Regions from separate parts of the Xanthobacter cornucopiae genome, predicted to be linked through region 1. Evidence: riboswitches for the same ligand, from Rfam matches in the RefSeq annotation. Region 1 holds a riboswitch; the other holds the start of a gene.
What was found. Region 1 has a riboswitch for cobalamin ahead of cobW (cobalamin biosynthesis protein CobW). Riboswitches for the same ligand answer to the same signal wherever they lie in the genome.
Positions count from the first base shown of each region.

Region 1 (15,805 bases):
ATGCAGGTCTGCGGCGGCTCACAATCCTTCAATGCTGTCAACCAGATGCGCATCCTTGGCCGGTGGATGCGGATGCTCACCATCCCCAACCAGTCGTCGGTGGCCAAGGCGTATGCGGAATTCGACGAGGCCGGCCGCATGCGGCCCTCTCCCTATTACGACCGGGTGGTGGACGTCATGGAGGAGCTGGTGAAATTCACCCTGCTGACGCGTGACGCCGCCGCGGAGCTCACCTCCCGCTACAGCGAACGCAAGGAGGAGGCCGCAAAGCTCGAAGCCCGGCTGTCCCTCGGCGCCATCCGGTGAGCCGGCAGGTGCCGGCGCCCGGGACGACCGGCAGCCAACGCCGCACGGTGGCGGCGCTGGGTCTGGTGCAGATCCTGGCCTGGGGCTCGTCCTATTACCTGCTGGCGGTGCTGGCCGCGCCCATCGCCGCGGACACCGGCTGGCCGCCGCAGGCGGTGGTCGGCAGCCTCTCCCTCGGCCTGCTGGTGGCCGGCCTGGCGGCGCCCCGGGTGGGCCTGCTCATCGGCGCCCATGGCGGCCGGCCGGTGCTGATGGGCGGCTGTGCGCTGCTCGCCCTCGGGCTACTCCTTCTCGGGCTTGCGCCAAACCTGCCGGTGTTCGCCCTCGGGTGGGCGGTGATGGGCGCCGGCATGGCCGCAAGCCTCTATGACGCGGCCTTCGCCACCCTCGGCCGCCTGCACGGCGCCGCGGCGCGGCGCGCCATCACCGCACTGACCCTGTGGGGCGGGTTCGCCAGCACCGTGTGCTGGCCGCTCTCCGCCGCCCTGGTGGCGCACCTGGGCTGGCGCGGCACCTGCCTCGCCTACGCCGGCCTCCAGCTGGCCGCCTGCCTGCCGCTGGTGGCGATCGCGCTGCCGCGCACCGGCGCCGGAGCCGGGAACCGCGCCCCCCTGCCGGCCGCCGCACCCGAGCCCGCGCCCGCCCGCCCGGGGGCGCCGGCCGTGACGCTGCTCGCCGGCATCGTCGCGGTGGCAGGCACCGTTGCCGCCGTCATCTCGGTGGAAGCCTTGGCGCTGCTGCAGGCGCGCGGCTTCAGCCCCGCCGAGGCGGTGGCGGCCGGCGCCCTCATCGGCCCGGCGCAGGTTCTCGCCCGGGTGGTCGAGCAGCTCAGCGGCGGGCGCCACCATCCCTTGTGGACGATGACCTGGGCCCTGGCCCTGGTGGGCGCGGGGCTGGCGCTGCTCGCCACCGGTGCGGCGACGATGGCGCTGGCCCTGGCCGCCTATGGCGCCGGCAACGGCCTGTTCTCCATCGCCAAGGGCGCGGTGCCGCTGGCGCTGTTCGGGCCGCGCCGCTATCCGGCGCTGATGGGACGGCTCGCCCGACCCGGCTTCATCGCCCAGGCCGTCGCCCCGCTCTCCGCCGCCGCACTGCTCGGCGCGCTGGGGGCCGATGCCGTGCTGGCGACCCTGGCAGGGCTGGCGGCCCTGAACCTGCTGCTGCTGCTGGCGCTGTGGCGGCTCCCCGACGGGTCGCCCGCCGCATGAACCGCGCCCTTCGGGGATGGCCCCGCCCCTTCCGCCAGCGGAGCGGACGTGAAGCCTCCTCATCCATGCCGATATCGGCGCTCCACAGGATAAACGGCGCTGGGGGCGGTGAGCCGGCGCCTCGGCGATGGCCCCGCCCCCTTCCGCGAGCGGAAGAAACATGCCGAAAGCGGCGCCCCGCGGGATAAGCAGCCCTGGGGGCGGTGAGCCGGCGGCGGCTGGCGCTGTGCCGACCGCGCAGCGGGTCCCCCACCGCTTGACCGCGCCCCTGCCACGCAAGGGACGGCGCGGCTCTCAGCCCGACGCCGGTGTCAGGCGGCGCAGCGGGCGGATGTCCATGATCCAGCCATGACGCGCGCATCGGCGATGGCCCCGGCCGCTTCCGCCAGCCGACCGGACATGAGGTTTCCTCATCCATACCGAGATAGGCGCCCCACGGGATAAGGGGCCCTGGGGGCGGTGGGCCGGCGGCGGCTGACCCTGTGACGACTGCGCGGTGGGTCGCCGCCGCGTAACCCGCGCCCCGGCCGCGCAAGGGGTGGCTCGGCTCAGGGCGCGGCGGCCGGCGCCATGCGCCGCAGCAGGTAGATGTCCATGATCCAGCCATGGCGGGCGCGGGCCTCGGCGCGCACCTCGGCGATGGCCCCGGCCACTTCCGCGAGCGGGCCGGACATGAGGATTTCCTCATCCATGCCGAGATAGGCGCCCCAGTGGATGAACAGCCCGTCCGGCGGGATGCGGCGATAGGTGTCCTCGCCGTCCAGCATCACCACCACGCTGTCGGCGTCGGCGGGAAAGCCGGCGGCGAGCTTGCGGCCGGTGGTGACGAGCACCGGCTCGCCGATGCGGTTGAGGGCAATGCGATGGCGCGCCGCCAACACCTGGAGGGAGCTGATGCCGGGGATGACCTCGTAGTCGAACCCGTCGTCTTGCGCGCGCAGGTGGTCTAGGATGCGCAGGGTGCTGTCGTAGAAGGCGGGATCGCCCCACACCAAAAGGCCGCCGCAGGCGCCCTCCGGCAGGTCGCGCGCGAAGGCCGCGCCATAGGCTTCGGCGACGGCGGTGTGCCAGCCGGCCACGGTCGCCCTGTAGTCGGCCGGCGCCGCCGCCCGCGCGGGGATGCGCACCTCGGCGATGCGGCTGGCGCGGTCGGGGATGAAGCGCTGGCAGATGGCCTCGCGCACATGGCGCAGGCGCGCCTTTTCCTCGCCCTTGTCGGGGATGAAGAACACGTCCACCCGCTTCAGGGCGGCGATGGCCTGGACGGTCATGTAATCGGGGCTGCCCGGCCCGATGCCGATGACCAGAATGCGCCGAATGGGCGATGACATGATGCGCTCCCGCTGGTTTCCGGCTCACGCCCGGCGATGGAGAGGGTCAAGACACGCGCCGCGGGGGCCGCGGCGCCCCCCCCGCACCGGCCTCACAGGCCGGCGATGGCGCGCAGGCGGGCGATGTCCACATGGGCGGCGAGATGATCCGCCAGCCGGTCGAGCACCGCATCCACCATGGTGTCGTAGACGAGCCCCGAGGCTGCCGGCGCCCCGAGCTGCGCCAGCAGCTGCCGCCGCGCCGGCTCCCCCGCGAACAGGCCGTGCAGGTAGGTGCCGGCCACCAGCCCGTCCTCGGAAACCGCGCCATCCGACCGGCCGTCCTCCAGCCACGCGAACGGGCGCGATGTACCCGCGCCGATGGTCTCGCCCATATGCATCTCGTAGCCGGAAACGGGCACCTGCGCGCCCGCCAGCCGGCCCGCCGCCGCCCGCAGGTGCTTATGCCGGCCGAGCCGGGTCTCCACCTCCAGCAGGCCCAGGCCATCGACCCGGCGCGGCTCGCCCTCGATGCCCTCGGGGTCCTCCACCGCGCGGCCGAGCATCTGGAATCCGCCGCACAGGCCCATCACCCGGCCGCCGCGCCGCAGGTGGGCGGCAATGTCGATGTCCCAGCCCTCGTCCTTGAGGAACAGCAGGTCGTCGATGGTGGCTTTCGAGCCGGGCAGCAGCACCAGCGCCGCCTCGGCGGGAATGGGCTGGCCCGGCGGAACGAGCCGCACTTCCACGCCCGGTTCCTCGCGCAGCGGGTCGAGATCGTCGAAATTGGAGATGCGCGGCGTCACCGGCACCGCGATCACCACCGCCCCCGCGCGCCCGGCCGAGCCGGCAAGGCCCAGGATGTCTTCCGCCGGCAGGCGACCGGCCTCGGCAAAGTGGGGCACGAGGCCGAGCGCCGGCCAGGAGGTGCGCGCGGCGATGGTCGCCATGCCGTCGGAAAACAGCGCCGGGTCGCCGCGGAAACGGTTGACGATGAAGCCCTTGACCAGCGCCGCGTCGTCCGGGTCCAGCACTGCGCTTGTGCCCACCAGGCTGGCGATGACGCCGCCGCGGTCGATGTCGCCCACCAGCACCACTGGGGTTTCGGTGGCGCGGGCGAAGCCCATGTTGGCGATGTCGGCGGCGCGCAGGTTCACTTCCGCCGCCGAGCCGGCGCCTTCCACGATCACCAGGTCGGCCTCGGCCTTCAGGCGGGCGAAGCTCTCCTCGACCCGCGCCAGGAGGCCCGCCTTCCAGGCCTGGTAGACGCTGGCCCTGGCGGTGCCCACCACATGGCCCTGGACCACCACCTGCGCGCCCACCTCGCTCTGGGGCTTCAGCAGCACTGGGTTCATGTGCACCGAGGGCGGGACGCCGGCGGCGCGGGCCTGCAGCGCCTGGGCGCGGCCGATCTCGCCGCCATCGGCGGTGACGGCGGCATTGTTGGACATGTTCTGCGGCTTGAACGGGCGAACCCTCAAGCCCTGCCGCGCGAACAGCCGGCAGAAGCCCGCCACCAGCAGTGACTTGCCCACGTTGGAGCCGGTGCCCTGCACCATGAACGCGCGTGCCATCAGAATTCGATGCCCTGCTGGGCCTTCACCCCGGCCGCGAAATGGTGCTTCACCAGCGTCATCTCGGTGACGAGATCGGCCGCCGCGATCAGCTCCGGCCGGGCGTTGCGGCCGGTGACGACCACATGGAGATCGTCGCGCCGGCCGGTGAGCGCCGCCAGCACCGCGTCGAGGGGCAGGTAATCGTAGCGCAGCGCGATGTTGAGCTCGTCCAGCACCAGCAGGTGGATTGCGGGATCGGCCATCAGCGCCTGCGCCCGCTGGAAGGCGGCGGTGGCGGCGGCGATGTCGCGGGCGCGGTCCTGGGTCTCCCAGGTGAAGCCCTCGCCCATGGTGTGCCAGGAAATCTGCGGCCCGAAGCGATCGAAGGCGGCCCTCTCGCCGGTGTCCCAGGCGCCCTTGATGAACTGCACGACGCCCACCTTCCAGCCGTGGCCGAGGGCCCGCAGCATCAGCCCCATGGCGGCGGTGGACTTGCCCTTGCCGGGGCCGGTGTGGACCATGAGAAGCCCCTTCTCGATGGTCTTTTGCGCCACCTCCCGGTCCTGCACGGCCTTGCGCTTCGCCATCTTCTCGCGATGGCGCGCCTCGATGTCGGTTTCGCGGGCGGGGTCCATGGGCAGGCCTCCTTGGGGCAGGAAACGGGCCGCTTGCATCGGAGCGCGGCGAGGGCTAATCGGTATAGATGACGGTGCCTCGCGCTGCGAGGTGAAAAGGGAATGCGGTGGAAAACCGCAGCTGCCCCCGCAACTGTAAGCGGATTGCCCGATCGCATCCACGCCACTGGAGGATTTCTCCGGGAAGGCCGTGACGGGCGCGACATCCGTGAGCCAGGAGACCTGCCGTCAACCCGACTTCTATGGGCCCGTCCGCCGGGGTGAGCGGATGGCGCTGTGCCGGAACCCCTCAAGGTTCCGCTCCGTCCGTAGAAGGAACCGGCCCGCGGGCCGGACGCGCGACGGAGCGGGCATGGCCAGCGTTTCCCACACTTCATCTGCCGCCACGGCTGCGTTTGCCGGACGGATTCCCTGCACCATCGTTACCGGCTTCCTCGGCGCGGGAAAGACCACCCTGGTGCGCCACCTGCTGCAGCACGCCCATGGCGCGCGCATCGCCGTGCTGGTGAACGAGTTCGGCGATATCGGCTTCGACGGTGCCTTCCTGGAGGGCTGCGGCATCGCCGGCTGCGACGACGGCCGGGTGGTGGAGCTGCCCAACGGCTGCATCTGCTGCACCGTGGCCGACGATTTCGTGCCCGCCCTGGACCGCCTGCTCGGCGCCGACACCCCGCCCGACCACATTCTCATCGAGACCTCGGGCCTGGCCCTGCCCAAGCCCCTGGTGCAGGCCTTCAACTGGCCGCAGATCCGCTCCCGCGTCACCGTGGACGGCGTGATCGCGGTGGTGGACGGGCCGGCGGTGGCCGCCGGCTTCTTCGCCGACGATCCGAACGCCCTGGCCGCCCAACGCGCCGACGACACGGCGGTGGACCACGACAATCCGCTGGAAGAGGTGTTCGAGGACCAGATCCTGTGCGCCGACCTGGTGCTGCTCAACAAGGCCGACCTGATGGACCCGGCCGCGCGCGCCGCCGCCCGCGCCGAGGTCGCACGCCACCTGCCGCGCGCCGTGAAGATCGTGGAAACCGCCCACGGCACCGCCGAACCAGCCCTGGTGCTGGGCCTTCAGGCCGCCGCCGAGGACGACCTCGACGCCCGCCGCACCCACCACGATGCCGAGGCGCCCCACGACCATGACGATTTCGAGAGCATGGTGGTGCATCTCGGCCCCGCCGCCACGCCGGAGGACATCGCCGCCCGGCTGGCGCGCGCCACCGAGGCCGACGGCGTGCTGCGCATCAAGGGCTTCATGCCGGTCGCGGGCAAGCCGTCGCGGCTGGTGGTGCAGGCCGTCGGGCGCCGCACCGCGCATCATTTCGACCGCCCGTGGGCGGTCGGCGAGGCCCGCGACGGCCGGCTGGTGGTGATCGGCCTGAAGGGCTTCGACCGCGACGCCGTCGCCCGCGCGCTGGCCGGCTGACGCCCCATGCACCTGTTGCCCATGAGCCGCGCGAGCCTCGACGATGGCGAGGCCGCCGTCGATCTCGCCCAGCCGCCGGGCGACATGGTGGTGCTGTCCTTTTCCGACAGCGACCTCTCGGCGCTCGCCGCCGCCCATGACGCACAAAGGGCGGCCCTCGCCGCCGCCCGTGACGCGCGAAAGGTGGCGCCAGCCGCCGCCCATGGCGCGCAAGGGGCGGCGCTGCCCACGCTGCGACTCGCCAGCCTCCGGCGGCTGCGGCATCCGCTGTCGGTGGACCTTTATATGGAGAAGACCATCGCCCGGGCCCGGGTGGTGGTGGCGCGCTGCCTCGGCGGGCTCGACTATTGGCGCTATGGGGTGGAAAGCCTTGCCGCCTGCTGCCGCGCGCACCGCATCGCCCTCGCCGTGCTGCCGGGCGACGACCGTCCCGACCCGCGCCTGGCCGCCCACGGCACCCTTGCCGCGGACGAACAGGGGGAGCTCGCCGCCTATTTCCAGGCCGGCGGCCCCGACAACATGGCCGCCCTGCTGCGCCGTCTCGCCCGCCATTGCGGCGTGGCGCTGGACGCCCCGCCGCCCCGCCCGGTGCCATGCCTGTTCCGCTGGACGCCCGGCGGCGGCCTGCTGACCGACGCGGCGGAGCCGGACGCGGCGGCCGCGGGCACCCCCGCGCGCGCCCTGGTGCTCGCTTATCGCTCGGCCATCCTGGCGGGCGAGACCGCGCCCCTCGCCGCCCTGAGCGAGGCCCTGGCTGCACGCGGCCTGGCGCCGGAAGTGGTGGGGCTGAGCAGCCTCAAGGACCCGGAGGCGGTCGCCGCCCTGGCCCGCCGCCTCGCCGCCCGTCCGCCGGACATCATCGTCTCCACCACCGCCTTCTCGGCGCGGCAGGGGGCGGATTTCGTGCTCGACGCCGCCGACTGCCCCATCCTCCAGGCGATTCCGGTCGGCGGGCCACGCGCGGGCTGGGCCGCCTCCGGCCGCGGCCTGGCGGCGGCAGACCTCGCCATGCAGGTGGCCTTGCCGGAATTCGACGGCCGTCTCGCCGGCTTCCCCCTCTCCTTCCGCGAGGAGGCCGAGGCCGATCCCGCCCTCGCCTTTGCCCGCCGCACGCAGGTGCCCGATGCGGCGGGCATCGCCGCCCTGGCCGAGCAGGCCGCCGGATGGGTGCGGTTGCGCCGGCTGCCGCGCGGCGCCCGGCGCCTCGCCATCGTGCTGCCGGACTATCCGGCCCGCGCCGGGCGGGCCGGCTTCGCGGTGGGCCTCGACACGCCGGAAAGCACCTGCCGGATCCTCGATCTCCTGGCCGAGGCCGGCTACGATACCCCGCGCGACTTCGACGGCGCGGCGCTGATGGCCTGCCTCACCGGCGCGCCGGCGGGCCTTGCTGTACCGCTGGAGCGCTATGCCGCCTGGCTCGCCGGCCTGCCGGAGGCCCTCGGCATGGCGGTGACGGCGCGCTGGGGCGCGCCCGCGAGCGATCCCGCATGCCGCGACGGCGCCTTCCGCTTCGCCGCGGCGCGGGCCGGCCGGGCGCTGGTGGCGCTGCAGCCCGATCGCGGCCGGGGCGGTGACCGCAAGGCCGCCTATCACGACCCCGACACGGTGCCCACCCACGCCTTCCTCGCCTTCCATCTGGCCCTGCGCGAGCGCGTCGATGCGCTGGTGCCGCTCGGCACCCACGGCACGCTGGAATGGCTGCCGGGCAAGGCGGTGGCGCTCTCGCCCCACTGCTGGCCCCGGCTGGCGGTGGGGGCGCTGCCGGTGGTCTATCCCTTCATCGTCGACGATCCGGGAGAGGCCGCGCCGGCGCGGCGCCGGCTTGGGGCGGTGGCGCTCGGCCACCTCACCCCGCAGGTGGGCACCGCCGCCCTGCACGGCGAGGCGGCGGCGCTGCGCGCCCTGGTGGAGGAATTCTCCGCCGCCCGGGTGCTCGACCCGCGCCGCGCCGACCTGGTGGCCGCAGACATCCTGGAGCGGGCGGAGCTGTCCGGCCTCGCCCGGGCCTGCGGCGTCACCCGCGATACCGCCATGAGCGATGCACTGAGCGCCCTCGACGCCCATCTGTGCGACCTGGGCGAGACCGCCATGCGCACCGGCCTGCATGTCTACGGCTCAGCCCCGCCCGGCTATGAGGACTGCGCCGCCGGCGAGCGCGCCGGGCTGCTGAAGGCCCTCGACGGCGGCTTCGTGGTGCCTGGCCCGGCCGGCGCGCCGGCGCGCATGGGGCGCGACGTGCGGCCCACCGGGCGCAACCTGTCCACCCTCGATCCGCGCGCCCTGCCCACCCGCGCCGCCGCGCGCCTGGGCGAGAAGGCGGCCGCCGAGGTGCTGCGCCGCCATTTCCAGGACCACGGCGACTGGCCGCGCCGCGTCGTCATGGACCTGTGGGCCTCGCCCACCCTGCGCACCGGCGGCGAGGACATCGCCCACGCCCTCGCCCTCATGGGCGCGCGGCCGTGCTGGGACGACGCCTCCACCCGCCTGCGCGGTTTCGAGATCCTGCCCCTCGCCCGGCTCGACCGGCCGCGCGTCGATGTCACCGTGCGCATTTCCGGCGCCTTCCGCGACACCTTCCCGGACCAGATCGCGCTCATCGACCAGGTGGCGCGCGCCGTCGCTGCCCTCGACGAGGCGGCGGACTGGAACCCGCTGGCGGCGGCGCGGCAGCGCGGCGAAGGGCTGGGCCGCGTCTATGGCGCCGCCTTCGGCCGCTACGGCGCGGGCGTCGCCGGCACCGCCCTCGACGGCGCCTGGGAGGCGGGCGACGCGCTCGGCGCCGCCTATCTTTCCGCCACCGGCTTCGCTTTCGGCGGGCGCGAAGGCACCGGCGCCGCCGATGCCGGATTCGCGGCACGGGTGGCGGCCGCGGAAGCCTTCGTGCACACCACCGACGTCGCCGAACGCGACCTGCTCGACGGCGAGTCCGTAGCCGATAGCTTCGGCGGCTTCGCGGCGGCCGCGCGCGCGCTCGGCGCCGCCCCCGCCCTCTACAGCCTCGACACCTCGCGGCCCGAGCGGCCCAAGGCCCGCTCGCTCGCCGAGGACATCGACCGCATCGTGCGCGCCCGCCTCACCCATCCGGCCTGGATCGCGGCCCAGCTGGCCCATGGCTGGCGCGGCGGTGCCGAACTGGCGCAGGGGGTGGACGCCCTCTACGTGTTCGCCGCCTCCAGCGACGCGGTGCCGGCGGCGCTGCTGGACGCGGTGTTCAACGCCCTGGTGCGCGATCCCGAGACCCGGCAGCGTCTGGAGGCTGCCAATCCGGCGGCGGCGCAGGCCATCCGCGCCCGCCTCGCAGACCTGCGCCGGCGCGGCCTGTGGAACAGCCGGCTCAATTCCGCCGCCACGCTGGAGGAGGCCGCCGAATGAAAGCCTGCATGGATCATCTGGCGCGCGGCTGGTGCCCCGGTGTGGCCCGCCCCATGGCCACCGGCGACGGGCTGCTGGCACGGGTGCATCCGCCCCATGGCATCCTCTCACCAGCCCAGGCGCGCGGCCTTGCCGCGGTCTCCGTGCGCTGCGGCAACGGCATGGTGGACATCACCAGCCACGGCAATCTCCAGCTGCGCGGCCTCACGCCAGCCACCCAGGGGATGGCGCTGGCGGCGCTGGCCGCCCTCGGCCTCGCCGATCCCGCGCCCCGCCCGCCCTATCGCGCCACCGTGGTCTCGCCCCTGGCTGGGCTCGACCCCCTCGAGGCCACCGACGGCCTGGTGCTGGCGCAGGCGGTGGAGGAGATGGCGCGGGCCATCGCCCTGCCGCCAAAGTTCCTGATCGCCATCGACAGCGGCGGCGCCTTCGGCCTCGACGCCCTGGCCCCCGACGTGTGGGTGCGCGCGCAAGCCGCCGGCACGCTGCGGCTCGGGCTTGGCGGCGACAGCGTGCCGTGGACGCCGCCACTGCCGCGCGCGGCCCTGGACACCGCGCTGCCGGCGCTGCTGCGCGCCATCGCCGCCGCGCTGTCCCGCCACGGCGCGCGCCGTGCCCACGCCATGCCCGCCGCCGCGCGCCAGGCCCTGATGCCCGGCGCGCAGGCCCTCCACCTGCCGTCCCGGGCCGCGCCGGCGGCGGGGGCGGTGATGCTGAAGGGCGGCACCCTCGGCCTGCTCGCCGCCGCGCCATTCGGCCAGATGCCCGCCGCCGCCCTCGCCGGGCTGGCGGACGCGGCTGCCCGCCACGGCCTCGATGCCCTGCGCCTCACCCCCCGGCGCGGGGTGCTGCTGCCCGGCCTGGCGCCGGCGGACCTGGAGCCGGCGCGCGCCGATATCGCCGCGCTCGGCCTCGTCACCGATCCGGCCGACCCCCGGTTGCGGGTGATCACCTGCCCCGGCGCCCCGGCCTGCGCCGCCGGCCTGTGCCAGACCCATCCGCTCGCCACCCGCCTGGCCGCCGCGCTGCCGCCGGGGGATGGCGAGGTGCACCTTTCGGCCTGCGCCAAGGGGTGCGCCCGGCGCGGCGCCAGCGCCCTCACCCTGGTGGCCCGGGACGACGCCTTCGCCGTGATCGGGAACGGCGGCCCGCTCGACCCGCCCCTCGCCATCCTGCCCTTCGCGGAGATCGCCCGTCGCCTCGCCGGCGCCGCCGCTCTCTCTCATGCCTTCCACGCAGAGGCCCCGCGCCATGACCCGTGAACAGCCCGCCGGCACCGCCCCACCGGCCGGACCTGCGGTGCCCCCACCGCCCGGCCTCGACTATGTGAAGTCCGGCGCCGAAATCTACCGCCGCTCGTTCGCGCTCATTCGCGCCGAGGCCGACCTCTCGGCCTGGAGCGGCGCCGCCGAGCGCGTGGTGGTGCGCATGATCCACGCCTGTGGCATGACCGACCTGCCCGCCGACGTCGCCATGTCGGACGATTTCGCCACCGCCGGCGTCACCGCCCTGGCCGCCGGCGCGCCCATTCTGTGCGACAGCCGCATGGTGGCCGACGGCATCACCCGCGCGCGCCTGCCGGCCGGCAACCCGGTGGCGTGCACCCTCGGCGATCCGCGCACGGCACCGCTGGCGGAGCAGCTCGGCACCACCCGCAGCGCCGCCGCCGTCACCTTGTGGCGCGAGCGCCTCGCCGGCGCGCTGGTGGTGGTGGGCAACGCGCCCACCGCCCTGTTCCAGCTGCTGGAGATGCTGGACCAGGGCGCGCCGCACCCGGCCGCCGTCATCGGCATTCCGGTGGGCTTCATCGGCGCTGCCGAATCCAAGGATGCGTTGGCGGCCGATGGCCGGGTGCCGTTCCTGGTGGTGCGCGGCCGGCGCGGTGGCAGCGCCATGGCGGCGGCGGCGGTGAACGCCCTCGCCTCACCGGTGGAGTGAGCGGCATGGCCCATTTCCCCCCGACCCTGCTCTACGGCATCGGCCTCGGCCCCGGCGATCCCGACTACATGACGGTGAAGGCCCGGCGCCTGCTGGAGGAAGCCGACCTGCTCGCCCATTTCTGCAAGGCCGGTGCGCGCGGCCACGGCCGGCGCATCGCCGACGCCATCGTCGGCGCCGACCCGGCGCGCGAGCTGGCGCTGGTCTATCCCGTCACCACCGAAGTGCCGGTGTCCCATCCCGACTACGGCGCCCGCATCGCCGCCTTCTATGCGGAGAGCGCCGAGCGCATCGCCACCGAGCTCGGCCGCGGCCGGCGGGTCGGCGTGCTGTGCGAGGGCGACCCCTTCTTCTACGGCTCGTTCATGCATCTGTGGCGGCGCCTCGCCCCCCGCTTTCCCACCGAGGTGGTGCCTGCCGTCACCGGCATGTCGGCGGCCTGGACCCATGCCGGGGCGCCCATCACCTGGGGCGACGACGTGCTTACCGTGCTGCCGGGAACGCTGCAGGCCGAGGACCTCACGGCGCGGCTCAAGGACACCGGGGCGGCAGTCATCATGAAGCTCGGCCGGCACCTGCCCAAGGTGCGCGGCGCCCTGCGCGCGGCCGGGCTGGAGGGCCGCGCCATCTATGCCGAGCGCATCAGCATGGCGGAGGAGAAGGTGATGCCGCTCTTGGACAAGCAGGACGACGCCGCCCCCTATTTCTCCATGATCATCGTGCCCGGCGAAGGGCGCCGGCTGTGAGCGGGCATCTCGCCATCGTCGGCCTCGGCCCCGGCGACCCGCGCTATCTCACCCCCGCGGCGGCGCTGGCGCTGGCGGCGGCCAGCGACCTCGTGGGCTACCACGCCTATCTCGACCGGGTGCCGGCGGCCGCCCACCAGACCCGCCACGGCTCCGACAACCGGGTGGAGTTGGACCGCGCCCGGCTGGCGCTGGAGCTGGCGGCGGCGGGGCGGCGGGTGGCGGTGGTCTCCGGCGGCGACCCCGGGGTGTTCGCCATGGCGGCGGCGGTGTTCGAGGCACTGGAGAGCGGCCCGCCGCACTGGCGCGCCCTCGACATCGCGGTCGAGCCCGGCGTCACCGCCATGCTGGCGGCGGCCGCCGCCGCCGGCGCGCCGCTCGGCGGCGATTTCTGCACCGTCTCCCTGTCGGACAATCTGAAGCCCTGGGCGCTGGTGACACGACGGCTGGAGGCGGCGCTGGCGGCGGATTTCGCGCTCGCCCTCTACAACCCCATCTCCAAGGCCCGGCCGCACCGGCTGGACGAGGCGTTCGACATCGCCCGCCGCCACCGCGCCGGCACGACACCGGTGGTGCTGGCCCGCGCCGTGGGCCGGCCCGACGCGCGGCTGGCGGTGCGACCGCTGGCCGAGGTGAAGGGCGAGATGGCGGACATGGCCACCCTGGTGCTGATCGGCGCCAGCACCACCCGGCTGATCCCGCGCCCGGACGGCTCGGCCTATGTCTACACGCCCCGTTTCCACGCGGCGCCGGCATGAGCCGCCACGAAGGCCACGGCCTCCTCCACGCTCCCGGTGGCCGGCAGGTCCGGCCGCGCCGGGCGGCGGACCATCACCACGTCGAGGCCGAGGCGGCGCGCCGCCTCGATCTTGCCATAGGTGGACCGTCCGCCGGAATGCTTGGTGACGACGATATCGATGCGCTCGCGCGCCATCAGCTCGGCTTCCGCATCGGCATCGAACGGGCCGCGCGCGTGAAGCTCCACCAGCCGGGGCAGCGCCACCCCGGAGGGTTCTATGCTGCGCGCCAGATAATGATGCTGCGGCGCCGCCAGGAAGGCGCCCATGCCCTGCCGGCCGATGGTGAGGAACACCCGCCGCGGCGCCGCCCCCAGCGCGGCCGCGGCGGCGGCGAGGTCGTCCACCTCGATCCAGCGGTCGCCGTCCTGCCGGCTCCAGCCGGGCCGCAGCAGGGCCAGGGCGGGAATGCCAGCGCACGCCGCCGCCCAGGCGGCATTGGCGGAAATGCGGGCCGCGAACGGATGGGTGGCATCCACCAGCGCGGCGACGCCCTCGGCGCGCAGGAAATCGGCCAGCCCCTGCGCCCCGCCGAAGCCGCCAACCCGCACCGGCAGCGGCAGGGCGGCCGGCGCCTCGGTGCGCCCGGCCAGCGACACCATCACATCGCCCAGCCCCAGCCGCGCGCACGCTTTGGCCAGCGCCGCGGCCTCGCTGGTTCCCCCCAGAATGAGCACGGTCATGTCTGCCTTTTCCGTCATGGCGCCTGAGTTGTCGAGCCCGTCCCTCGCCGCCCCCTGGCTCACCCTGGTCGGCATCGGCGAGGACGGCCGCGCCGGGCTGTCGCCGGCGCAGCGGCGGGCCATCGACGGCGCCGAGCTGGTGGTGGGCGGGCGCCGCCATCTCGATCTCGCGGCGCCGTTCTCCGGCGAGCCGCTGGCGTGGCCGCGGCCGCTGGGTGATGCGTTTCCGCAGATCCTGGCGCGGCGCGGCCGCCCGGTGTGCGTGCTGGCGAGTGGCGATCCCTTCAACCACGGCATCGGCAGCGTGCTCGGCCAGAAGGTGGCGCCGCAGGAGATGATGTGCCTGCCCGGCCCCTCCGCCTTCTCGCTGGCGGCGGCGCGCCTCGCCTGGGCGCTGCAGGACTGCCTGAGCCTGTCGCTGCACGGGCGGGCGCTCAACCGCATCGTGCCCCATCTCACTCCGCGCGCCCGCATCCTCGCCCTCTCGTGGGACGGCGCGACCCCGGCGCGGCTCGCCGCGCTGCTGGCCGAGCGCGGCTTCGGTGCCTCCCACCTCACGGTGCTGGAGGCCATGGGCGGGCCGCGCGAGCGGGTGCGCGCCACGACCGCCGAGGCCTTCGCCCTCGCCGACGTCGACCCGCTCAACCTGATCGCCGTCGAGGTGGTGGCAGCGCCCCAGGCGCGCGTGGTGGCGCTGACGCCGGGCCTGGACGACAGCTGGTTCGCCCATGACGGGCAGATCACCAAGAGCGAGGTGCGCGCGCTTACCCTGTGCGCGCTGCGGCCGCTGCCGGGCGAACGGCTATGGGACATCGGTTCCGGCTCCGGCTCCATCGCGGTGGAATGGTGCATCCGCCATCCCGCCAACACCGCCGTGGCGGTGGAACTGCGGGGCGATCGCGCCGCCCGCATCCGGGGCAATGCCGAGCGCTTCGGCGCCGAGGGATTGAGCGTGGTGCGCGGCACCGCGCCCGAGGTGCTGCAGGGCCTGCCGCCGCCGGACGCGGTGTTCATCGGCGGCGGCCTCACCGCGGCCGGCGTGTTCGAGGCGGCCTTCGCAGCCCTGCCCAAGGGCGGTCGCCTGGTGGCCAATGTGGTGACACTGGAAGGGGAAGCCCGCCTCGCCGACCTGTTCCGCGCGCATGGCGGCGAAATGAGCCGCCTGTCGCTCGCCCGGCTCGATCCGGTGGGCAGCTTCCACGGCTGGCGCCCGGCGATGCCGGTCACCCAATGGCGGGTGGTGAAGCCATGATCGCCGCCGGCTTCGGCATGAGCAGCGCCGTCACCGCCGAGGAGCTGCTCGCCCTTTTTGCACAGGCGCTGGCGGCCGGCGGCCTGGAGGCCGGCGCGGTGGACTGCCTCGCCACCGTGGCCCTGCGCGCCCGCCTGCCGGCGCTGCGGGAGGTCGCCGCGCGACTGCGGCTGCCGGTGCGGGCGGTGGCCGCCGGCGAGCTGCCACGGGTGGCGGCCCAGGTGGTCACCCATTCGGAACGGGCGATGGCGCGCCACGGCGTCGGCTCGGTGGCGGAAGCGGCGGCGCTGGCGGCGGCGGGGCGGGACGCCCGCCTGCTGGTGCCCCGCCTCCAGGCCGGGCGCGCCACCTGCGCGCTGGCGCACGGCGTCGCGCGAACGCCCACCATCGGGGAGGCCTCACCATGAGCGTGCATTTCATCGGTGCCGGGCCGGGCGCGGCCGACCTCATCACCGTGCGCGGGCGCGATCTCCTCGCCCGCTGCGGCCTGTGCCTGTTCGCCGGCTCGCTGGTGGCGCCCGAAATGCTCTCCTGGTGCGCGCCGGGCACGCCCCGCATCGACACCGCGCCGCTCGACCT
Region 1 covers NZ_CM195531.1:4,742,372-4,758,176, reverse strand. Annotated here, with positions in the region: gene arsH (arsenical resistance protein ArsH) at 1-306, shown strand, start outside; gene V5F53_RS20915 (MFS transporter) at 303-1,514, shown strand; gene cobF (precorrin-6A synthase (deacetylating)) at 2,063-2,833, opposite strand; gene V5F53_RS20905 (cobyric acid synthase) at 2,938-4,398, opposite strand; gene cobO (cob(I)yrinic acid a,c-diamide adenosyltransferase) at 4,398-5,015, opposite strand; cobalamin riboswitch at 5,071-5,259, shown strand; gene cobW (cobalamin biosynthesis protein CobW) at 5,368-6,438, shown strand; gene cobN (cobaltochelatase subunit CobN) at 6,445-9,810, shown strand; gene cobG (precorrin-3B synthase) at 9,807-11,072, shown strand; gene V5F53_RS20880 (precorrin-8X methylmutase) at 11,062-11,748, shown strand; gene V5F53_RS20875 (precorrin-2 C(20)-methyltransferase) at 11,754-12,494, shown strand; gene cobJ (precorrin-3B C(17)-methyltransferase) at 12,491-13,252, shown strand; gene V5F53_RS20865 (cobalt-precorrin-6A reductase) at 13,219-13,974, opposite strand; gene cbiE (precorrin-6y C5,15-methyltransferase (decarboxylating) subunit CbiE) at 13,973-15,226, shown strand; gene V5F53_RS20855 (cobalamin biosynthesis protein) at 15,223-15,633, shown strand; gene cobM (precorrin-4 C(11)-methyltransferase) at 15,630-15,805, shown strand, end outside.

Region 2 (15,805 bases), 1.9 Mb from region 1:
GGGCGGCTGGGACGCGCGCCGCCGCCAGCCGCCGACCGTGTGATGCGGACGGTGTGATGCCGGGGGGCCGGCGCCCCGCTGGCTGGCCGTCCCTGTTCTTGCGCCAGGGGGAAAGGCGCGCGGGGATCGCCGCCGGGTCTCGGGTCGCGGGTCGCCGGGGCGCCTGCGCGGCCGCCCCGGCGCCGGGTCAGAACAGGCGGACGCCGGCTGCCTCGAGGATGTCCGGCAGCGCCGGCCCGTGCAGCACCTCGAATTCCACTTCCCGCTGGTGGGTGAGGGGATCGCGGGCGGTCAGGGGATCGTCCACATGGCCGGGATGGACCATCACCACCGCGCCGTCGGGCACGCCCTTCAGGAAGTGGGCGAGCAGGGGCGCAAAATCGTGGTCGGCGCCGAAGTCGTAGGCGCCGGCGAAGCCGGTATTGGTGGCCAGGCCGAGCCGGGCGGCATCGCGGGCGAAGCCGTGGCCGAAAGCGCCGATCAGCCGCCCCTTGAGGTCGAGCCCCACCAGGGCCGCCGGCGCCGGGCACACGTCGCGCAGCCAGGCGTTGGGGGCATGGCGGCGGGTGGCCTTGAGCACGGCGGCGCGGATGCCGGGCAGCACATGCACGTGCTGGTGCCCGTCCACATGGTCCGGCGGGCGGCCGAAGGCGCGCGCGAACGCCAGGAACTGGGCGTCGATCTCGGCGGCGACGGCGGCGGTGTCGAGCCGGCCGGTGCAGGCCCTCAGCACCAGCTGGCGCAGCGGCGGCATGTTGGCGCCGTCGTTCCAGGGGGTCAGCGGGGCGGTGCCGCCGGTGAGGGTGAGATGCAGGCCGATGCTCACCTGCCGGCCGGCCGCCACCGCGTCGAGCGCGCGGGCTTCCTGCCCGAGGCCGGAGAACACCGCCATCACCGAGGTGGCGTTGAGGCGCTGGTCCGCGATCAGCCGCCGGATGGCGGCCGAGACGCCGGGGGCGATGGCGTAGTCGTCGGCGCACAGGGTCACGTGCTTCACGGCCGGGCCCTCGCCACCGAGACGGCGTCCGCGGTGGCCGCGCGCCCCGGCGCCTGCCCCCCGAACGATGCGCCATGGGCTGGTTCCGGGGCTGATTCCGGGGCTGGTTCCGGGGCTGCGCCGTGGGGCATGTCGTGAGGCACGCCATGGGGCTCGGCGGGATTGAGCACGTGCTCGGCCACGAAATAGACCGGTCGGGCTTTGATCTCGGAGAGGATGCGGGCGATGTACTCCCCCATCAGCCCCATCACCAGCAATTGGGCGCCGCCCATCACCATGATGCCCACCACCAGCGACGGGTAGCCCGGCAGCGGGATGCCCCAGATGAGCCGCTCCACCACGATCCACGCGCCATAGAACAGGGCGAGGCCCGCCAGCGCCGCCCCCGAGAGCGCCGCCAGCCGCAGCGGTGCCGGCGAAAACGAGGTCAGGGCCTCCATGGACAGGCCGAGCAGGCCCAGGAAGTTGAACGAGGTGGTGCCGTGGGTGCGGGCGTCCGGCTGGTAGGGCACCGCCACCTGGCGGAAGCCCACCCAGCTCGACAGGCCCTTGAAGAAGCGGTTGCGCTCCGGCATCCGGCGCAGCGCGGCGGTGGCGCGGGCGGACAGGATGCGGAAGTCGGCGGCATCCTCGGGGATCGCGCTGGCGGCGCCGTAGTTCAGGAGCCAGTAGAAGCCGCGCACGAAGCTGCGGCGGGCCAGCGGCTCGTCCAGGCGGTTGGATTTCACCGCGTAGGCGACATCGTAGCCCTCGTCCTTCCACAGCCGCAGGAAGGTGGGGATCATCTCCGGCGGGTGCTGGCCGTCGCCGTCCATGAACAGCAGCGCGTCGCCGCGGGCATGGTCGAGCCCGGCCATGAGGGCTGCTTCCTTGCCGAAGTTGCGCGACAGCGCCACCACCTGCACGTCGAGCCCGAGCTGCGGCAGGGTGGCGGCCAGCGCGGCGGAGCCGTCGCGGCTGCCGTCGTCCACATAGACGATCTCCATCCTGAGGCCGCGGGCCTCGGCCTCGGCGAGGGCGTGGCGGCAGAGCCGCTCGTGGAAGACGGGGAGGCCGGCGGCCTCGTTGTACACGGGGACGACGATGCTGAGGTCTGGTGTCATGGCTCGGCCAGGGTCGGCGGACGCGACGGGATGAGGAGGTCTAATTCCGGCGACCGGAGATGGGTATGAATTTTTTCGCATGAGCGGGGGAACCTGTCTTCCCACCGGGCGTTTCCTCTGCAGCGCGGTCGCGCCCCCCAACAAGACCGTGCCATGGCGCGGCCGTCTTTCCCCCAGAGACGGCCGCGCCGCCGCTTCCGGCGGGAAGGGGCGGCGCCGCCCTGGAGAGGCCGGCGGCCGTGGCGGGAAGGCTCCACGTTTGAGCGACATCAAGACCCGAGACTTTGGGCGAGTTTAGGGTAAGGTCGCGACGCTCAAACGGCTGAATGAGGGCCTTCGGTCATGATTCGCGACATTTTGGTCAATCTGGCGCAGGGCGTTGAACGCGACGTGGCGGCCGACTACGCGGCCAGCCTCGCGGTGGAGTTCGGCGCGCACCTCACCGGCCTGTCGGTGGCGTACGAGATCGACGTGCCGCCCTTCTACATGGGCGCCTTGCCCACCGATTTCATCGATGCGCAGATTCTGGAGAACCAGTCGTCGGCCGAAAAGGCGGCCGCCCGGCTGGAGGCGCTTGCCCGGGCATCCGGCATTCCCCATGAGATCCGCACCCTGTCCGCCTCGCTTGGCGTTGCCGCCAACGGCTTTGCCCGCATGGCCCGCCTGTTCGACCTGACCGTGGTGGCGCAGCCCGACCCCGACAAGCCGGGTCCGGAAGAGGTGCTGGCGGAAACCGTGCTGCTCGATTCCGGCCGCGCGGTGCTGGTGGTGCCCTATATCCAGGAAAAGAAGCCGTTCACCGCCGAGCGCGCCGTGATCGCCTGGGACGGTAGCCGCGCGTCCGCCCGCGCCCTGGCGGAGGCTCTGCCGCTGCTGCATCGCACCAAGGTGGTGGAAGTGTTCCGCGTGGTCAGCGCCGGCAGCGAGGAGGTGGACGAGGAGGGGCTGGAGGTGGCGCGCCATCTCGCCCGCCACAATCTCGACGCCCAGGTGCGCCGCCTGCCGGTGTCCAGCGGCGATTCCATCTCCGCCGCCATCCTCAACGAGGTGTCCGACCAGGGCGCCGACCTGGTGGTGATGGGCGGCTACGGCCACTCGCGCCTGAAGGAGATGGTGCTGGGCGGCGTCACCCGCGACATCCTCGCTTCCATGACCGTGCCGGTGCTGATGGCGCACTGAGCGCCCCCGGCGGCGGGCGGCCCGTGCGGGCGGCCCGTTCCGGCGCGCGGCGGCCGCTCAAGCAACGGGTCCCGCTCAAGCCGTCGGCGCGCGACGCGACCAGGGCAGGATGAAGCGCTCGCCGTGGCGCTCGCCGCTTTCCACATGCACCCCATAGGCCGCCTCCAGCCGCTCCGGCGTCATCACCTCGCCGGGGCTGCCGCAGGCGATCAGGCGGCCGTCGCGCAGCAGCGCGACGCGGTCGCAGAAGCGGGTCGCCAGGGTCAGGTCGTGCAGCACCACCACCACGGTGAGCCCGGCCCGCGCCTGTTGGCGCAGCACATCCATCACATGCAGCTGGTGATAGGGATCGAGCGCAGCCACCGGTTCGTCGGCGAGCAGCGCCCGCCCCTCCACCGCCAGCGCGCGGGCCAGCAGCACCCGCATTTTCTCGCCGCCGGAGAGGCTGCCGGCCGGGCGGGCGGCGAAGGCGCTCACGTCGGCGGCGGCCATGGCGCGCGCCACCGCCGCCGCGTCCGCCGCCGGGCTGGCGTCGTGCGGCAGGCGCCCCAGCATCACCACCTGCTCCACCGGCATGGGCCAGTGGATGCGTCCGCCCTGGGCGAGGTAGGCCAGGGTGCGCCCGAGCGCCCGCCGCCCCAGCGTCGCGGCCGCCGTGCCATCGTAGAGCACCTGTCCGGCGGCGGTGTCCTGGAGGTGGGCGAGCACCCGCAGCAGGGTGGTCTTGCCGGCGCCATTGGGCCCGAGCAGCCCCAGCAACTCGCCGGGGCGGGCGGTGAGGTCCACGTCGTGGAGCACGGTGCGCGCGCCGCGCGTCACGCGCAGGCCGGTGGCGGCGAGGGTCAGCCCTGGTTGCATCATTCGGCCTCGCCGCCCAGCCGGCGCAGCAGCAGCAGGAAGAAGGGGGCGCCGATGAGGGCCGTCACCACCCCCAGCTTCAGCTCGGGCCGGGTGGGGATGAGGCGCACCAGCACGTCGGCGCCGAGGGTGAGGGCGGCGCCCGCCAGCGCGCTCACCAGCAGCAGGCGGCCCGGCCGGTGGCCCACCAGGGGCCGCAGCAGGTGCGGCACCACCAGCCCGACGAAGCCGATGGCGCCCGACACCGCCACCGAGGCCCCCACCATGGCCGCGGTTCCGGCGATGACGGCGAGCCGCAGCCGGGGCAGCGAGAAGCCCAGGCTCTCCGCCGTTTCCTCCCCGAGTGTGAGGGCATCGAGCCCGCGCCCGGTGGCAAGCACCAGCGCCGCGCCGACGACGATGAACGGCACCGCCAGCGCGACGTGCTGCAGGCTGCGGTCGGCCAGCGAGCCCATGAGCCAGAACACGATTTCCAGCGTCGCGTAGGGGCTGGGCGACAGGTTGAGCGCCAGCGCGGTCAGCGCCCCGGCCAGGCTGTTGAGGGCGACGCCGGCCAGGATCAGCGCCGTGGTGGAGGCGCCGCGCCGGGCCAGCAGCAGCAGCATCGTGGTGGCCAGGCCGGCGCCGACGAGGCCACCGAGCGGCAGCGCCAGGGACAGCAGGGCTGCCGCCCCGAAATAGAATGCGGTGACCGCTCCCAGCGCCGCCGCGCCCGAAACCCCCACCACGCCCGGGTCGGCCAGCGGATTGCGCATCAGCCCCTGCAGCGCGGCGCCGGTGAGGCCCAGGCTGAAGCCCACCAGGACGCCGAGCAGGGCCCGCGGCAGGCGCAGCTCCACCAGCACCAGGGCGTCGAGCCCGCGCCGGCCGGCCACGATGTCGTCCACTGCCGCGTTCCAGTCGATGGGGGCATAGCCGATGGCGAGGGACAGGGCGAACAGCACCAGGGTGAGGGCGGCCAGCAGCCCCACCAGCCAGGGCACGGGCGGGGTGCCGCGCGCGGCGAGGGCGCGCGCCATCAGCGGGTCCGGGTCATGGCCGGCGCGGTGGCGACGGCGTCGCCAGCGGCGGCGCGGGCGGCGGCCGACAGGCGCGCGAAGGCCTCGGCGAGCTGCGGCCCGACACAGGCCCACAGCCGCAGCGGCATGGGGGCGATGTGGCCGCCTGCCACGGCCTCGGCCACGGCGGGATGGCGCATGAGCTCGCGGGCGAGGGAGGGCGGGGCATCCGGTTCGTCGTCCACCACCAGCACGTCGGGGCGGGCGGTGATGATCTCCTCCAGCGACAGCTGGCCAAGCTTGTCCGGGGACAGGCGCGCCGCCATGTTGTCGAGCCCGGCGCGGCGCATCAAATCGTCGGGCAGGCTGTCGCGCCCCACGGTGAAGCCGTTGGGGCGCATCACCACCGCCCGCGGCCGCGGGCCGGGGGGCGGCGGGGCGGCGGCGATGGCGGCCTCGATCTCGCGCAGCATGGCCTCGCCCTTTTCCGGCACACCGAGGCGCTCGGCGATGGCGCGGATCTGCGCATAGGCCTCGTCCAGGCTGTTGGGAATGGTCATTTCCATCACCTCGATGCCGAAGCGCTGGAGCAGGCTCACGGTGTTGCGGGTGGTGAAGGCGCCGGCGATGACGAGATCCGGCGCCAGCGGCACCACTTCTTCCGCCAGGCCGCGGTTGGTGGGAAGGCCGGCGGCGAGATCGACGACGGTGGAGCTCACCGGGTCGCCGGCCAGGGTGGTGACCGAAACGACCGCGCCTTTTGGCGCGAGCCGCAGCACCAGCTCGTCGGCGCACAGGTTGAGCGAGACGATGCGCCGGGGCGGGGTGGCCCGCGCCACCGGCCCGGCGCCCTGTTCCCTCTGCGGAGCGGTCCGCTCCGCCTCCGCGGCGGCGGCCGGCCAAGCGCTTGCCGCCAGCAGCAGCGTGGCGGCAAGGCGGGCGCGCGCCCGTCCCCGGTCCCGGGCAGGGGCGGCGGGCTTCGGGGCGGGGGCGCGCGTCACGGCGTGGGGCCTCAGTAGGTCAGCTTCAGGCCGGCATAGGCGCCGAACCCCGGCGCCAGCCAGCCATTGGGGTTTTCATAGGTTTCGTCGAACAGGTTGTCGATGCGCCCGAACACCATGACGTTGCTGTTGACGGTGTAGTTCGCGGCCACGTTGAAGATGGTGTAGCCGGGCTGGCGCACCACGGCGAAGGTGGTGCGGTCCACGTCCCACCAGTCGGAGAGATAGACCAGCGTTGCGGTGAGGGTGAGCGGGTCCACCGGCTGCCAGTTGACCGCCACCGAGACCTTGTTGTTGGGCCGGCGCAGGGGATAGCAGGACGTGGCGTCACGCGGCTCGCAGCTCACGCCGAACGAGGCCCCCGCCGGGAAATAGCCGATGGTGCTGGTGTAGGTGTAGTCGGTGCGCACCGACAGCCGGTCGGTGAGCTTCACCGCCAGGAAGGCCTCGACGCCCTGGCTGGTGGCGCTCGACAGGTTCTCGTAATTGTAGGTGAAGCTGGCGGCGTTGTAGGTGGTGACGATCAGGTTGGTGATGTCATTGTGGAAATAGGTGGCGCCGAAGCCGACGCGTTCGTTCCACAAGGTCTGCTCGAAGCCGGCGTCCCACCCGTCGCTCTCCTCCGGCTGCAGGTCGGGGTTGCCGTAGAGGGGCGCGTAGAGCTGGTAGAGGGTCGGCGCCTTGAAGGCGGTGCCGTAGGTGGCCTTCAGCTTGGTGCCGGTTTCCGGGAACAGCAGCGCGGGGGCGAGGCGCCAGGTGGTGTGGTCGCCGAAATCGTCATTGCTGTCATAGCGCACGTTGGCGGCCATGAAGAAGCGCTCGCCCAGCGCCGACTGGAGCTGCAGGTAGCCTGCGGTGTCTCCGGTGGTGGCGTCCATGGATGACCATGCGGACGAGCTGGTCATGCCCTCGTTGTAGCGCTCCAGCCCGAGCATGACGCTTTGGCCGGGCAGGAAGGTGTAGTTGGAGCGCCAGTAATAGGTCTGCCGGTCGCCGTCATAGGCGCTGACATAGGAGGGGTAGGGACTGGCGTTGTCGTTGCTGTAGTCGATGGCGGACACGCCGAAGGTGCTCACCAGCCGGTCGTCGAGCGCCCGCCAGAGACCCTCGGCCTTGCCGATGAAATACTGGCCATAGGCGGTGTCCTGCAGCGGCGCCGGATAGCCGGTGAAGGTGGCGTAGTCGTAGAGGTCGGAGGTGTAGGCGAGCCTCGTCTCGATGTAGCGGCCCACCAGGTTCAAGGTGAAGCTGTCGCTCAGGTCGATGTCGAGGCGGCCGGAATAGGTCCAGTTGTCGCTGGCATTGGCGTTGACCGGGCTGCCGAACGGCACGATGTCGGCCGGCGTCACCGGGATCGACGTCGAGGCGAAATGGCCGACATTGAGGGCATAACCGATGGCGTTGAAGCCACCGGAGAGGCTGGCGACCTGGTTGAAGGTGCCGAGCGCGCCGGCCTCCACATAGCCGGACGCCTTGGCCGGGCCCTCGCCGCGGGCGGTGGTCATGGACACCACGCCGCCGATGGCGTCGGAGCCGTAGAGGCCGCTTTGCGGGCCGCGCAGCACCTCCATGCGGGCGAAGTCGTTGGTGTAGAGGGTGCCGAGGTTGAAGGCGCCGGCGGCGGCGGAGGGATCGCCCAGGTCGATGCCGTCCAGCAGGATCTTGGTGTGGTTGGCGTTGGTGCCGCGCATGAAGATCGCGGTGGTGCCGCCGGGCCCGCCGGTCTGCACCACATTGAGGCCGGGCGCCGATTCGAGCGCCTCGGGCACGCTGCGCCGCTGGGTCTCCTCAAGCTCCGTGGCGGTGATGACGGTGACGGAGCTGGCCACCTCCTTCTCCGGCAGGGGCGTGAGCGTGGCGCTCACCACCACGTCTGGCAGGTCGATCTGGCTGGCGTCGGCGGCCGGGGCGGCCTGCGCCGCCGGCGGCTGGGCGGTCTGGGCCAGGGCGGGAGCCGCGGCGAGCAGGGCCAGGAGGCTGGCCGAAAGGGAGAGCGGAACGCGGGGGCGACGGGTGGACGGCAAAGCGAATGGCATGCGGACCTCGGGCGGGACGCCTGTGGCACGTCACCGCGAACGAGGGATCTTCCACGTCACCGGCGCGAAGGCCGTTCCCGCAAATCATCCCGCCACCGGAACACCCCGCCCGATGAGCCCGCGTGTGACCACGGTTCGACGGCAGGTCTCCTGGCTCGCGGGTCCTTGTCCTTCGCCGCCTTCCCAGGCCCCGAGTGCCCAGTGGCGATTGGCGAGGGACTCGCCGCTTACAGTTGCGGGGGCAGCCGCGGCATGGGGCGCGCCAGGCGCCCGCACCGCATTCCCTCTTGATTCCTCTGGGAGGAATACCGTCTGGCCGCAAACTAGGCGAGCCGGCGTGGCCCCGTCAATGCCTTCCGGTTGCCCCACCTTGGTCGTCATCGGCGTTTCCCCCCCCGTGGCCGGCCGGTCTCACTGCTCGGTGAAGAAGGTCAGCAGCACCGTGTCGTCGGTGCCGGTCAGGCAGAGGAAGCGATGCACCTTGTCGCTGCGGTCGCGCTGGATATAGGCCTCGCCCATGAGCACGGAGGTGATGTGGGCTCCGCCCACCTTCATGTCGGCGGCGGCCACGGTCAGCCCGTCCATGTCGATGAAGATGTCGGCGATGGCCGGCGAGCGGGTCTTCAGGCGCGCCAGCGCATGGGCCTTGCAGGCCTCCGCCCGCCGGGCCTCGGGGGTCGGCTCGGCTGGCGGCGGCGCCGCCGCGCCGGGGGGTGGCAGCAGATCGGCCGGCGCGCTCGGCCCGGCGCCGGGCGCGGTGCCGGTCGCCGCCGGGGCCGGCACCGCGGCCAGCAGGAGAACGGCCAGCGCCAGCGGGCGCGGATCGGTGAGGCTCATGCGGGGGTCCTCTCTCGTGGCATCCGGGAGGACAACGCGGGCGCAGCCATTTGGTGCCGCACGCCGCACGCCGGTGCCAGGACCGCCCCACCGGCGACACGGCCTAAAGCAGGCTTTGGCCGGTGAGGGTGATGCAGAAGCTGTCGAGCATCATCGCCTCGTCGTCCTTGAGCACGCCGTCGGCGGCGATCACCTTGAGGCCGGCTTTCAGCAGGTCGGCGATGGCGGGCCGTTCCGCCTCCATGAGCACGTCGAGGGCGGCGTCGACGCTCTCCGCCGTGGGGCGCAGGCGGCCGAGATAGGCGGCGAGCCGCTCGCGCTCGGCACCGGTCAGGTCGAGGCCGGCGCGGCCGCAGGCGGTCTCGCAGAAGAACCGGATTTCCTCGGTCTCGGCCGCGCCCAGCTCGCCGTCCGCCAGGGCGAGGGCCAGCAGCAGCACCACGCCGGAGCGGTTGATGAGGGTGCGGATGCGGTCCCAGCGGGCTTCGGAGGGGTCCTCGCCGGGCACGATGATGGCGTCCCTGGGCCAGGTGAAGCCGAAGGTCTCGAAGAAAAAGCGGCTGAGCGGTTCGCGCCGGGTGCCGTCGAAATCGGTGACGGCGCGGATGCGGTCCACCCGGAAGGCGCGGGCGGCCTGCCGCTCGTGGCATTTGGCGACGAGGATGGGGATGCCCTCCACATTGCGCTGGATCGCCCACACCGAGATGCGGCGATGGCTGACGTGGCCGGCGTGGTCCACATAGTCGATGACGAAGGACTGGCCCTCGGCGGGGTCGTGCTCGCGCGCGTGGTCGGCGATCTCGTCGTGGGGATCGTCGGCGGGCAGGGCGATCTGCCCGGCGTTGGCATAGAGCGGCGCGCCGAGGGCGGCGACGCGGTCGATGAAGAACGACTTGAGCGAGGTGATGGCGTTCATGTGGCGGCGATCCCGGGTCGCTCCATTGGTAACCCATGCCGCGGCGCGGACAAAGGGGGAACTGTTAAGGATTCGCGCCGGCATCTGCCTATTCCCTGAGCGGCCGTCATTGGCTAAGGTCCGCCCTTCCCGCGCCGGATGGACGCATCCGCGCCGGGGCAGGGCTTGAGAAACGTGCGGGAGTGGACATGTCGGTCGCCGTGACAATCGAGGACGGGGTGGCTTCCAGGGCTGAGGCTTCGCGCCGGAGCTGGACCCGGGACGAGGCGCTTGCCCTCTATCGCGCGCCGTTCAACGACCTCCTGTTCCAGGCTCAGAGCGTCCACCGCGCCCATTTCGACCCCAATGCGGTGCAGTTGAGCCGCCTTCTGTCCATCAAGACCGGCGGCTGCCCGGAGGATTGCGGCTATTGCAGCCAGTCCGCCCGCAACGACGCCGAGCTGTCCGCCTCCAAGCTGATGGAGGTCGAGCGGGTGCTCGCCGAGGCGAAGAAGGCCCGCGACGCCGGCGCCACCCGTTATTGCATGGGCGCCGCCTGGCGCAGCCCCAAGGAGCGCGACATGGGCTTCGTGGTGGCCATGGTGGAGGGGGTGAAGGCCCTCGGCATGGAAACATGCATGACGCTGGGCATGCTCAGCCCCGACCAGGCCGGCCGGCTGAAGGCGGCCGGCCTCGACTATTACAACCACAACATCGATACCTCGGAAGCCCACTACGCCAACGTCATCACCACCCGCACCTTCGCCGACCGGCTGGAGACGCTGGACAATGTGCGCGAAGCCGGCATCAAGGTGTGCTCGGGCGGCATCCTCGGCCTCGGCGAGCGCGAGGAGGACCGGGTGGACATGCTGGTGACCCTCGCCAACCTGCCCGAGCCGCCGGACAGCGTGCCCATCAACATGCTGATCGCCATTCCCGGCACCCCGCTCGAGAACGCGCCGAAGGTGGACCCCATCGATTTCGTGCGCACCATCGCCCTCGCCCGCATCCTCATGCCCACCTCCCATGTGCGCCTGTCCGCCGGCCGCACCGAGATGAGCGACGAGATGCAGGCCATGTGCTTCTTCGCCGGCGCCAACTCCATCTTCGTGGGCGAGACTCTGCTCACCGCCGGCAATCCGGAGGAGGACAAGGATGCGGTGCTGTTCCAGCGCCTGGGCATCCATCCCATGGAGCTGAAGGTGGAGGTGGAAACCGTCGAGGTCGAGGCGCCCTGCGCGGCGATGGCGGCGGCGGAATGAGCGCAGCCGGCGGTTCCGCGCTGCTGGAACGCTATGCCGCGACCCTGCGCGGGCTCGAACGCAAGGACCGCCTGCGCACCCTCGCGCCCCGCGCCGGGCGCGACTTCGCCTCGAACGATTATCTGGGCCTTGCCGCCTCCGGCCGGCTCGCCGAGGCGGTGCGCGGCGCCCTCGACGCCGGCACGCCGGTGGGGGCGGGCGGCTCGCGCCTGCTGCGCGGCAATGCGGAGGAGCACGAGCGCCTGGAGGCGGCCGCCGCCGCCTTCTTCCATGCGGAACGGGTACTCTATTTCGGCGGCGGCTATGTGGCCAATTTCGCCGCCCTCACCACCTTGCCGCAGAAGGGCGACCTCCTGGTCATGGACGAGCTGGTGCACGCCAGCGCCCACGAGGGCGCCCGCGCCGGCCGGGCGCTGGCGGTCACCGCCCGCCATAACGAGGTGGAGGCGTTCGCGGCCGAAATCCGCCGTTTCCGCGCCGAGGGCGGCACCGGCCGGGTGTGGATCGTGGTCGAAAGCCTCTACAGCATGGATGGCGACATCGCGCCGCTGGCCGAGCTGATGGCGCTGGCCGATGCGCACGACGCCTTTCTCTTCATCGACGAGGCCCACGCCACCGGTGTCTACGGGCCGGACGGGCGCGGCCTCGCGGCGGCGTTCGAGGGGCGCGAGAACGTGCTGGTGCTGCACACCTGCGGCAAGGCGCTGGGCGGCTCCGGCGCGCTGCTGGCCGGGGCCCGGGTGCTGTGCGACTACCTGGTGAACCGGGCGCGGCCCTTCATCTTCGCCACCGCGCCCTCGCCGCTGATGGCGGTGGCGGCGGAAGCGGCGCTGGGCGTGGTGGCGGCGGAGCCCGAGCGGCGCCAGCGGCTGGCGGCGCTGGTGGCCCATGCGGGGCGCGAGCTGGCGCGCATCGGTGCGCCTGCCTCCGGCTCGCAGATCCAGCCGGTCATCGTCGGCGACAACGGGCGCGCCATGGCGCTCGCCGCCGGCCTGCAGGCCAGGGGCTTCGACGTGCGTGGGGTGCGCCCGCCGACGGTGCCGGAGGGCACGGCGCGGCTGCGCGTCTCGCTCACCCTCAACGTGACCGCGGCGGACGTGACGGCGCTGGTGGATGCGCTGGCCGTGGAAATGGGGAGCCGCGCGGCATGACGCGCCTGGTGGTCACCGGCACCGATACCGGCATCGGCAAGACCGTGTTCAGCGCCGGGCTCGCCGCCTTTCTCGGCGCGCGCTACTGGAAGCCGGTGCAATCGGGCCTGGAGGAAGAGACCGATACCCAGGCGGTGGCCCGCCTCGCCGGCCTCGCGCCCGGCGACGTGCTGGCGGAGGCCTACCGGCTGCGCACCCCGGCCTCGCCCCATCTCGCCGCCGCCATCGACGGGGTGCGCATCGACCCCGCCCGTCTCGCCCCGCCATCGGACGATCCCGGCCGGCCGCTGGTGATCGAGGGCGCCGGCGGGCTCATGGTGCCGCTCGCCGACGACCTGCTGTTCATCGACGTGTTCGCCCGCTGGGGCCTGCCGGTGGTGCTGTGCGCCCGGTCGGGCCTCGGCACGATCAACCACACCCTGCTGTCGCTGGAGGCCCTGCGCCGCCGCTCCGTCCCCGTGCGCGGCGTGGTGCTGATCGGCCCGCCGCATGCGGAGAACGCCCGCATCATCGCCCGCCTCGGCGCGGTGCCGGTGCTCGGCACGCTGCCGCCGCTCGCGCCGCTCGATGCCGGCACCCTGGCCGTCGCCTTCGCCGCCGGCTTCCGGCGCGAGGACTTCCTCCAAGGACCCCCATCAGAATGACCGCCGCCTTCACGTCCGGTTCGCCCGTCTGGCATCCCTTCACCCAGCACGCGCTGCAGCCGACCATGACGCCCATCGCCCGGAGCGAGGGCGCGTACCTGTTCACGCCCGACGGCACGCGCATTCTCGATGCCATCTCCTCCTGGTGGGTGGTGACCCACGGCCACCGCTATGCCCCCATCGTCGCGGCGGTGAAGGCCCAGGCGGACACCCTGGACCAGATCATCTTCGCCGGCTTCACCCACGCCCCGGCGGAGGCGCTGGCCCGCGCCCTGGTGGAGCTGGCGCCGGAGGGGCTTTCCCGGGTGTTCTATTCCGACAGCGGCTCCACCTGCGTCGAGGTGGCGCTGAAGATGGCGCTTGGCTATTGGCGCAATTTGGGATGCCCGCGCTCCACCGTCGTGGTGATGGAGGGCAGCTATCACGGCGACACCATCGGCACCATGTCGGTGGGCGAGCGCGGGGTGTTCAACGCCGCCTACGCGCCGCTGCTGTTCGACGTGAAGCGCATTCCCTTCCCCCATCCCGGGCGGCAGGAGGAGACCCTGGCGGCGCTGGCGGCGCTGTGCGCGGAAGCACCGGCCGCCTTCATCGTCGAGCCCCTGGTGCTCGGCGCCGGCGGCATGCTGATGTATTGCCCCGAGGTGCTGGCGGCCATGAAGGGCATCTGCGAGGCTCATGGCGTGCTGTTCATCGCCGACGAGGTGATGACCGGATGGGGCCGCACCGGCACCCTGTTCGCCTGCGAACAGGCCGGTATCAGCCCGGACATCCTGTGCCTGTCGAAGGGGCTCACCGGCGGCTTCCTGCCGCTCGCCGCCACCTTGTGCCGCGACGAGATCTTCGCCGCCCATTACTCCACCGACCGCTCCCGCACCTTCTTCCATTCCTCCTCCTACACCGCCAATCCCATCGCCTGCGCCGCGGGCCTCGCCAATGTGGAGGTGTGGCGCACGGAGCCGGTGGCGGCGCGGATTGCCGCGCTCACGCGGCTTCAGGATGCGGCGCTGGCGCCGTTTCGCGACGACGGGCGGTTCGAGAACGTGCGCCGCTGCGGCACCATCACCGCGCTCGACCTGAAGGTGGGCGACGGCGGCTATCTGGCCCAGGTGGCGCCCCGGCTCATGGCCTTCTTCCTGGCGCGCGGCCTGCTGGTGCGCCCGCTGGGGAACACCATCTATGTGCTGCCGCCCTATTGCGTGACGGGTGACGACCTGGCCGAAGTCTATGCCGCCATCGCCGAGGCGCCGGGGGTGATCGAGTGAGGGGCGCGCGGGCGAGCCGCATCGCCGGCCTCGGCCGCCATGCTCCGGCGCGGCGGGTGGAGAACGCCGAGCTGGAGGCTGCCATGGGGCTCGATCCCGGCTGGATCGAGCGGCGCACCGGCATTCGCGCCCGCCGCTATGCCGCTCCTGGCGAAGCGCTCACCGACATCGCCCGGCCCGCCGCCGAGCAGGCGCTGGCCGCCGCCGGCATCGGGCCGGCCGAGGTGGGGTTGCTGCTGCTGGCGACCTCCACGCCGGACCACCTGTTGCCGCCCTCGGCGCCGCTGCTGGCCCATCGCCTGGGGCTCACGGGCGCCGGCGGGGTGGACCTGGCGGGGGCCTGCTCCGGCTTTCTCTATGCCCTCACCCTGGCCGACGGCTTCGTGCGGGCGCGCGGCCGCCCGGTGCTGGTGGTGGCGGCCAACATTCTGAGCCGCCGCATCAATCCCGCCGACCGGTCGAGCGCGGTGCTGTTCGCGGATGCCGCCGGCGCGGCCCTGCTGGTGCCCTCCGACGACCCAACGGCAGGGCTCCTGGGCGCGCATCTCAGCGGCGACGGCGCCCAGTATGACCTGATCCACATTCCCGCCGGCGGCAGCCGCCGCCCCTATGGCCCGGATGTGCCGGCCGAGGACCTGCTGATGGCCATGCCGGACGGGCGCGCCGTGTTCGCCCTGGCGGTGGAGATGATGATGGACGGCGCCCGTCGCGCCCTGGCGGAGGCCGGAGTGGGGGCGGCCGACATCACCCGTTTCGTGCCCCACCAGGCCAACACCCGCATTTTCGAGGCGGTGCGCAAGGGCCTGGGGCTGGCGCCGGAAACCGTGGTGTCCACCATCGCCGAGTTCGGCAATTCCTCCGCCGCCACCATTCCGTTCTCGCTGGCGGCCAGTGCCGAGGCGCGCCCGCTCGCACGCGGCGAACGGGTGCTGATGACGGCGGTGGGGGCCGGCCTCACCGGCGGCGCGGCGGTGTACGCGGTGCCGTGAGCGGCGTGGCACGGCCGGTGCGGCGTCAATCGACGGCTTCGCGCAGGTAGCGCCCGCTCACCCAGCCGTCCGGCGCGCCGGTGTCGCGCGGGGCCACGTGGCACCAGCGCCGGCCCTGCCGCAGCACGCAGCCCCTGTTGGCGAGCCGGGTGCCGTTGGCGAGCCGGGCGCGGATGTCGGCCCGCGTGGAGGGCGCGGCGCGCAGGTTGAGCGTGGCACCGGGGGCAAGGCCGGACACCGTCCAGGTGTCGGGGCCGCCCATCAGCCCGTCGGCGAAATCGGGTGCGGCGGCGGCCGGCGCCGCCAGCAGAAGGCCGCACAGGACCAGGGCGCGGCGCAGGCGCGCGCGGGGCGGTGGGGATATGGGCCGGGCTCCGGTCCGAAGGTCAGCGCGCATCGGGCACCAGGGCGATGGCGGCGATCAGGCGGCCGTAATCGGCCTCCTGGCGATGGGTGGCGCGGCGGAAGGAGTAGAAGCGCGCCGCGTCGGTATAGGTATCGAGCATCAGGTCTTCCACCTGGTGCACGCCGGCATCCTCCAGCCGCTGGCGGATGAAGCCGGGCAGGTCGAACAGGGCATGGTGGGGCCG
Region 2 covers NZ_CM195531.1:2,875,052-2,890,856, reverse strand. Annotated here, with positions in the region: gene clcA (H(+)/Cl(-) exchange transporter ClcA) at 1-43, shown strand, start outside; gene V5F53_RS12730 (ChbG/HpnK family deacetylase) at 188-997, opposite strand; gene V5F53_RS12725 (glycosyltransferase family 2 protein) at 994-2,100, opposite strand; gene V5F53_RS12720 (universal stress protein) at 2,443-3,279, shown strand; gene V5F53_RS12715 (ABC transporter ATP-binding protein) at 3,355-4,125, opposite strand; gene V5F53_RS12710 (FecCD family ABC transporter permease) at 4,137-5,156, opposite strand; gene V5F53_RS12705 (ABC transporter substrate-binding protein) at 5,156-6,136, opposite strand; gene V5F53_RS12700 (TonB-dependent receptor plug domain-containing protein) at 6,148-8,172, opposite strand; cobalamin riboswitch at 8,296-8,500, opposite strand; gene V5F53_RS12695 (hypothetical protein) at 8,584-9,009, opposite strand; gene V5F53_RS12690 (WYL domain-containing protein) at 9,113-9,925, opposite strand; gene bioB (biotin synthase BioB) at 10,114-11,166, shown strand; gene V5F53_RS12680 (8-amino-7-oxononanoate synthase) at 11,163-12,317, shown strand; gene bioD (dethiobiotin synthase) at 12,314-12,961, shown strand; gene V5F53_RS12670 (adenosylmethionine--8-amino-7-oxononanoate transaminase) at 12,958-14,226, shown strand; gene V5F53_RS12665 (beta-ketoacyl-ACP synthase III) at 14,223-15,215, shown strand; gene V5F53_RS12660 (SH3 domain-containing protein) at 15,241-15,612, opposite strand; gene pgeF (peptidoglycan editing factor PgeF) at 15,602-15,805, opposite strand, start outside.
Region 2: linked by a shared signal. The riboswitch ahead of V5F53_RS12700 (TonB-dependent receptor plug domain-containing protein) and the one ahead of cobW (cobalamin biosynthesis protein CobW) in region 1 are both predicted to bind cobalamin.